2 regions of the Marinobacter sp. W-8 genome follow, and region 2 is predicted to be linked to the other one. Evidence: predicted binding sites of a transcription regulator. Region 2 holds the regulator's gene; the other holds the start of a gene.
What was found. The regulator FliA, encoded in region 2, starts transcription of late flagellar genes. The targets are predictions, from matches to a motif close to CTAAAGTTTNNNNNNNNNNNGCCGNTAA.
Positions count from the first base shown of each region.

Region 1: the regulator FliA is predicted to act here: its motif matches at 1,695-1,722, upstream of ACF8YQ_RS01455 (methyl-accepting chemotaxis protein).

Region 1 covers NZ_CP172297.1:329,422-332,844, reverse strand. Annotated here, with positions in the region: gene ACF8YQ_RS01455 (methyl-accepting chemotaxis protein) at 1-1,534, opposite strand, end outside; gene ACF8YQ_RS01450 (SixA phosphatase family protein) at 1,769-2,347, shown strand; gene ACF8YQ_RS01445 (CHAD domain-containing protein) at 2,335-3,105, shown strand; gene ACF8YQ_RS01440 (cation diffusion facilitator family transporter) at 3,113-3,423, opposite strand, start outside.
Region 2 covers NZ_CP172297.1:1,286,316-1,289,738, reverse strand. Annotated here, with positions in the region: gene ACF8YQ_RS05915 (protein phosphatase CheZ) at 1-93, opposite strand, end outside; gene cheY (chemotaxis response regulator CheY) at 115-498, opposite strand; gene ACF8YQ_RS05905 (RNA polymerase sigma factor FliA) at 659-1,402, opposite strand; gene ACF8YQ_RS05900 (MinD/ParA family protein) at 1,435-2,247, opposite strand; gene flhF (flagellar biosynthesis protein FlhF) at 2,320-3,423, opposite strand, start outside.

The DNA of each region.
Region 1 (3,423 bases), 960 kb from region 2:
CCGCCACCTGGCTCTGCTGTTCAGCGGCGGTGGCGATCTGTGTCACCTGATCGTGAATCTGGGTCACCGAGGTCACGATGGTATTCAGTGCATTGGTGGCATGATTGATGCGCTCAACGGTCGCTTCTGAACTCTTGCGGGAGTTGTTCATGCGCTCCACCGAAGCTTTGGACTCCGCCACAAAGCCATCAATCATTTCCCGGATCTGATCAGCCGATTCCGCTGACCGCTTGGCCAGCTGGCGCACTTCGTCGGCAACCACCGAGAAGCCGCGACCGTGCTCGCCGGCCCGGGCTGCCTCAATGGCAGCGTTCAGGGCCAGCAGGTTGGTCTGTTCGGTAACCGCGTGAATCACATCCAGCACCTGCTGAATATCGTTCGACTTCTCGGCCAGGGCATTGATGCTGCGAGCGGTATCTTCCATTTCCTGGGACAGCTGATTGACCGCGCCCTGGGCACTGTTGATGGTCTCGCCACCCTCTTTGGCCATGCGGTCCGCATCGGAAGCTGCGCCTTCCACCTCATTGGCGTTGCCGGAAATCTGCTGAATCGTTGCCGCCATTTCGTTGATGGCCGAAGCAATCTGGTCGGTTTCTGAACCCTGTTCCTGAACCGATTGACGGGTTTCATTCGCCACCCTGCTCAGTTCTTCAGCGGCTGAAGCTACCTGATCGGTGGTAGACCCCACCTCGCGGATGGTGTCCTGAATCTTGATGACAAAATGGTTGAAGCGGCGGCCCAGAACGGCCAGCTCATCTTTACCATCTTCCGGCAGACGCTGGCGCAGATCGCCTTCACCGTCGGCAATTTCCCGCATCATGTCGCTGACCTTGTTCAGTGGCGCAGTCACCGTGCGACCGATCACCAGACCAATAATCAGGGAGATAACCACCACGACAATGGTCACCAGAAGGATAAAGCCCATGGCGGATGCCATAGCATCGTCGATTTCCTTCTGGGCGGCGGCCACCACCTTCTGGATGTCGGTCACGTAGACACCAGCACCGATCATCCAGTCCCAGCCCGGAATGATCGTGGAGTAGGAGACTTTCGGTTCCACCTGGCCAGTGGCCGGGTTCGGCCACTCGTAGGGCATGAAGCCATCGTCCCCCGCCGCGTCAAACAGCCCGCGAACCAGCTTCTGGGTGTTCGGATTGGTGGTCGGGCCCTCTTTGGACGGATCCGGCGCATAAGCCAGATTGAACAGGCTGCGATCATAGGCGAACACGTAGTTGTTCTGGCCGAACTCCATGGAACGCAGCCGATCCCGGACTTCTTCTTTGGCATCCTGTTCACTCAGCCCGGGCCGAGCCTTGGCCTCCATGGCAACAGCCTTGGCCGCCTCAACCAGGTTTTTCAGGCCTTCCTTGCGAGCCTCCAGCAGTTCCTGTTCAAGGCGTTGCAGCTCTGCCTCGCCGTTGGCCTCAATCTGACTGGCGGTAATCCAGGCAATGGTGCCCGCCGTAATCAGTACCGGTACCAGTACACCGATCAGGAGCCGGGTTCTGATCGTCAGGTTACTCATAAAAGCCATGGTTGCTGCTCCGGGTTTAAATTCCTGTAGGCGACAGATTATCCACAAACCACAATCGGCGCTCCGTTGCAGTTTGTTAAAAGCTGTATACCATCATCAGCACCGTTTGAAGGCGGTATGTACGCAAACCCCTCATACCAGTGCCTGTACGGTAAAATACGTATCGGCCGTCATGTAAACGACTTGAGCCTGTGTCAGACTAAAGTCTGACGATCAAGATTCCAGGCGAACGCCATGAAACAGCTCTTCCTTATCCGACATGCCAAATCGAGCTGGGAAGACAGCAGCCTCAGCGACCGGGAACGCCCTCTCAATGACAGGGGCCGGAGCCAACTTGCGCCACTTGCACGAACCCTGAACCGGCTCGGTGCCTTGTCCGGCCCTGTCTACGCAAGCCCCGCCGTGCGCGCCCAGCAAACGCTGACCGGTGCACTCAGCGTCGACGCCCAGCCGGCCCAGGTCTGCACCGAAGATGAGCTTTACACCTTCGACTTCAAGCGTCTATTACGCTGGCTGCAGAATCTGGGCAACGACCAGAACCGCGTTACCATTATTGGCCACAACCCGGCATTGCTCGAGCTGGCCGCCTTTCTGGTACCCCAGGCCCCGTTCGAATTGCCAACTGCCGGCATCCTTGAAATCCGGCTGTCGGTGCGAGATTGGAAGAAGGTGGATAAAAACAAAGGCGTACTGGAAACCTTCCTGACGCCCCGTGACTTCAGTTACCGCGAATTCCGGCGCAAGAACCGAAAAGCCAGCCCGGCGCCACCGATCTGGACAAGAATACGGTTCCGGAGGTTTTGCAGCAGTTAAGCAAGCAGCTGGAACAGCTGGCCCCGGGGGTCATGCTCGGACTGGATGACGAATTCCTGCACCAGTACCGCATCGCCCTTCGCCGCAGCCGGGCCATTGCCGAATCACTGGCCGAGATTACCGGCGATCGCCGGTTACAGGAGCATATCCGCGAGCTGAAGCAGCATGCCCGTGCCACCAGCGCCCTGCGGGATCTGCACGTATTGCTTCAGGATCTCCCCGACCTGTGCAGCGACAAACCGGAACTCTGCACCACACTGACCGGCTGGACCCGGTTCAAGGCAGAAAAAGCCCAGCGCAAACTGGCCAAAAGGCTCAGCCAGAAACGCTACCGCCAAAGTCTAGAGCGCTGGCAGGGCTATATTGAATCCAAATCCTTTCGTAAGCTGGCTGAAGACCTTCGAAAAAAAGACATCCAGGCCGCCGCAAACCGGCGCCTGAAACAGTTCAACTGGAAAACCGCAGAACTGCTTCATACCGCCCCGGATGAAGCCCTGCACCAGCTACGCAAGGCCCTCAAGCGTATCCGATATCTTCTGGAGCTGGATGCCCGGCACGGCAAGCCAACACTGAAAGAACTGCGCCAGCGACAGGATCTGTATGGCCGTTTCCAGGATCTGCATATCCAGATCGAGCTGACCCGGCGATTCCTCGCCGACCACCCGGAGTGCGACGGGGTGTTACTGCTTGGCAAACTTGAGCGGGAGAAAGCCGATACCCGCCGGCAGATACTGGCCATGGGTGGACTGAACGTCTGAGACCGGTTCAGATCCGGATCATGCGGGCCTCAAGAAGAAGGTTCGGGCCGAGCTTGGCCACCCGGACCTGTTCCGGATTCAGGCCCAGGTCTTCCAGGGTCTCATGGATGTCGTCCAGTGCATCGTCTTTCGGTGCCGCCAGCAGCAGCTCCCGAACCGACTCCAGAACCATCTTCACCGGCACCGTCATAAAGTAGACCGAAATCACCAGCATCATCACCGGGTCGGCATACACCGCCAGCTCTGCCCAATGACTGCGTTCCAGCAGCCAGGCCGCGCCAAAACCAATCATTACGGCAGCGCTTAGGGCACTGTCCA
Region 2 (3,423 bases):
GTTTACATTCTCAGCCAGGTCGGAGGCCTGCTTTTGAAGTTTCTCCGCCACCTCCGGATCAAGGCCCTGATGGTTCTGTTTGGTATCACTCATGGCGAGCCATCCGACCTCTGGTTACTGGATTCGTTCGAAGATTTTCTCGATCTTTTCCTTGAGCACAGCTGCCGTAAAAGGCTTGACCACATATCCGTTCACCCCGGCCTGAGCCGCGGCCACGATCTGGTCCCGCTTGGCCTCTGCCGTTACCATCAGAACCGGCAGGTTCTTCAGGTTTTCATCAGCACGGACAGCCTTCAGAAGGTCAAAGCCCGACATGCCGGGCATGTTCCAGTCAGTCACCAGGAAGTCATACTTGCCGCTTCGGAGCATGGGCAACGCGGTGTTGCCATCGTCTGCTTCATCCGTATTGGTGAAGCCGAGATCTCGCAGCAGGTTTTTGATGATGCGTCGCATTGTGGAGAAGTCATCCACAATGAGAATTTTCATGTTCTTGTCCAATGGGACCTCCAGTCAGTAACACCCGGAATTCATTCAGCCTTTTGGAAGTCTAGCAGGCTGCTACCTTAAGCGCTTATTGTGTGGTGTTTGCGCACGTTGTAAAGCATCGTTTACCAAAAGCTACACAGCTTGCTGAAAGCGAAACACAGCACCTGGCCGATCAGTCGTTGTCACCATCCCGCCACTCGGCCAACCGGCTGCGAAGTCTCAACGCCGCCTGGCTGTGAATCTGGCTTACCCGGCTCTCACTGACCCCAAGCACCGCACCGATTTCCTTGAGGTTGAGCTCCTCCTGGTAATACAGGCTCAATACCAGTTTTTCACGCTCAGGCAACTGCTCAATGGCGTCTGCGAGACTTCGCTGGAAAGCGCCTGAAGCAATACCGTCCAGCGGATTATCACTCGCTTCTGCTTCTTCTATCGGCAGCTCGCCGGATTCATTGAGTTCATCAAGACTAAAAAGTCTACCGCTGTTAGCGTCGGCGAGTGAGGCATGATACTCGTCCAGACCAATGCCAAGCTCTTCCGCTACTTCGGCATCCTGGGCCTCGCGCCCGGTACGATCTTCCACCTGTTTGATAGCACTGGCGATTCGCCGGGCGTTGCGATGCACTGAGCGAGGCACCCAGTCGCCTTTGCGGATCTCATCCACCATGGCGCCGCGGATGCGAATCCCTGCGTAGGTTTCAAAGGTGGCACCTTTGCCGGAAGAATAGCGCTGCGCGGCCTCCAGAAGGCCAACCATACCAGCCTGCATAAGGTCTTCCAGCTGCACTGATGGCGGCAGCCGGGCCATGAGATGAAGGGCGATTTTCTTGACCAGCGGCGCATGCTCTTCGATCAGGGCTGAAGGGCTCCTGGCGCCGGCCTGATGGTAAATTCCCAGATTTTTCGCCAATGTCATGTATCCGGTTTTCTTGTAGGACTGGATTCAGATCAGACTTCGACGAGCCGCTCCACGAAGAATTCGAGATGCCCCCTGGGAGAGGACGGCAAAGGCCAGCTATCCACTTTTTCGGCCAGAGCCCGGATAGCCAGCGAGGCTTTCGCCCTCGGATAGGCATCCAATACCGCTTTCTGTCTTTGGACGGCTTTCTTGACGGCCTCGTCGTAAGGCACGATACCTACATATTGTAGTGCCACATCCAGAAAACGCTCGGTGACCCGGGTCAGTTTTTCAAACAGATGGCGGCCTTCCTGCTCATTGCGGACCTGGTTTGCCAGGATACGGAAGCGGTTGGTGCCATAATCCCGGTTCATCAGTTTGATCAGCGCGTAGGCATCGGTAATGGAAGTAGGTTCGTCGCAGACCACCAGCAGAAGTTCCTGCGAGGCCCTGAGGAAGCTGACCACCGATTCAGAAATACCTGCGGCGGTATCCACAATCAGGACGTCAATCTGGTCGCCCAGCTCACTGAAAGCGTTGATCAGGCCGGCATGTTCCATGGCGCTGAGCTGGGTCATACGCTGGGTGCCGGAGGATGCCGGTACAATCTTGATACCACCAGGACCATTCACCAGCACGTCTTTCAGATCACAATCGCCGCTGAGTACGTCTTGCAGATTTCGATTAGCGGTAATGCCGAGCAACACATCGATGTTGGCGAGCCCGAGATCCGCGTCCAGCAAGACAACCCGGCGCCCCTTCTGGGCCAGGGCGATACCGAGATTGACCGAAACATTGCTCTTGCCGACACCGCCCTTGCCGCCGGAAACCGCAATCACCTGAACCGGATGTGGTCTGCTCATACTGTTATCAGTCTCTTACTACGTTCTTGTACGGGCACGCGTGCCGGTGTTTTATTGTGCCGCCAACGAGGCTCAGGCACCTTCGGCGACTGCCTGCGCGCTCTGCACGGCCTTGAGCCTTTCTACGCCCAAACGCACCAGCGGGATAGCCTCCGCCCTCTGGAGATCTTCCGGTATCTTCTGGCCATCGGTGTACCAGGCCACCGGCAAGCTGGTCTCCATAACGAATCCGAGCGCTTCGCCCAGGGTCAGGGCTTCATCAATCTTGGTCATGATGCAGCCTGCAAGGTTTGCCATCTTATAGCAATGCCACACGGATTTCATGATACGTGGCTGACTGGTCGCGGAGACCACCAGATGTGTACGGATATTGTGATCGCTGCGAGCCAACTCCGCCAGTTGTTCCTGGTAACCACGGTCGGCACTGGTCAGGCCGGCAGTGTCAATCAGTACCAGATGTCGATCCGACAGTTCATCAAGAATGTCATCCAGGGAATGGCTCTCATCCACCACCCGCACGGGCACATTCAGGATGCGGCCGAACACAAACAGCTGCTCATGAGCGGCCACACGGTAGCGGTCGGTGGTCACCAGAGCCAACGAATCCGGGCCATGCTCCAGCACGTAGCGAGCCGCCAGTTTGCCAATGGTGGTGGTTTTGCCAGACCCGGTCGGCCCGACCAGGGCATAGATTCCCCCGGCATCAAGCCAGTCTTCGCGACCGGTACGAACGCCGGTCGCCAGCATTTTCAGCGACTGCTTCCAGCCATCTTCCAGGCGCCCTGCCCGGTGCCGCCGGGACAGAGAGCCGGCCAGCTCCGCGCCCAAACCGAACTCCTGCAGCCGTTCGGCCAAGCGTTGCTGAACTGCGCTGTTACCGGCCAGCGTGGCAGTCGCAGCCTTACCACTGACCAGATCACGCAGAGAGCTGATTTCGGCACGCATACTGGCCAGTTCATCGGCATAGCCACCGGCGCCAGATTCGCTACCCGCAACTGGCTTTGTCAGCGTTTCAACACTGGGACGTGACGCCGGAAAACCGGCCGTCTCGAAAGACAAGGACGACGCCACGCCACCTGAGGCGCCACTTCCTGCGCGCTTTTCCCGAACCTCACGAATGCGACTGCGGGACCGGTTCAGCTCCTCTTCCAGCCGACGATGCTGCTCAGCCTGCAT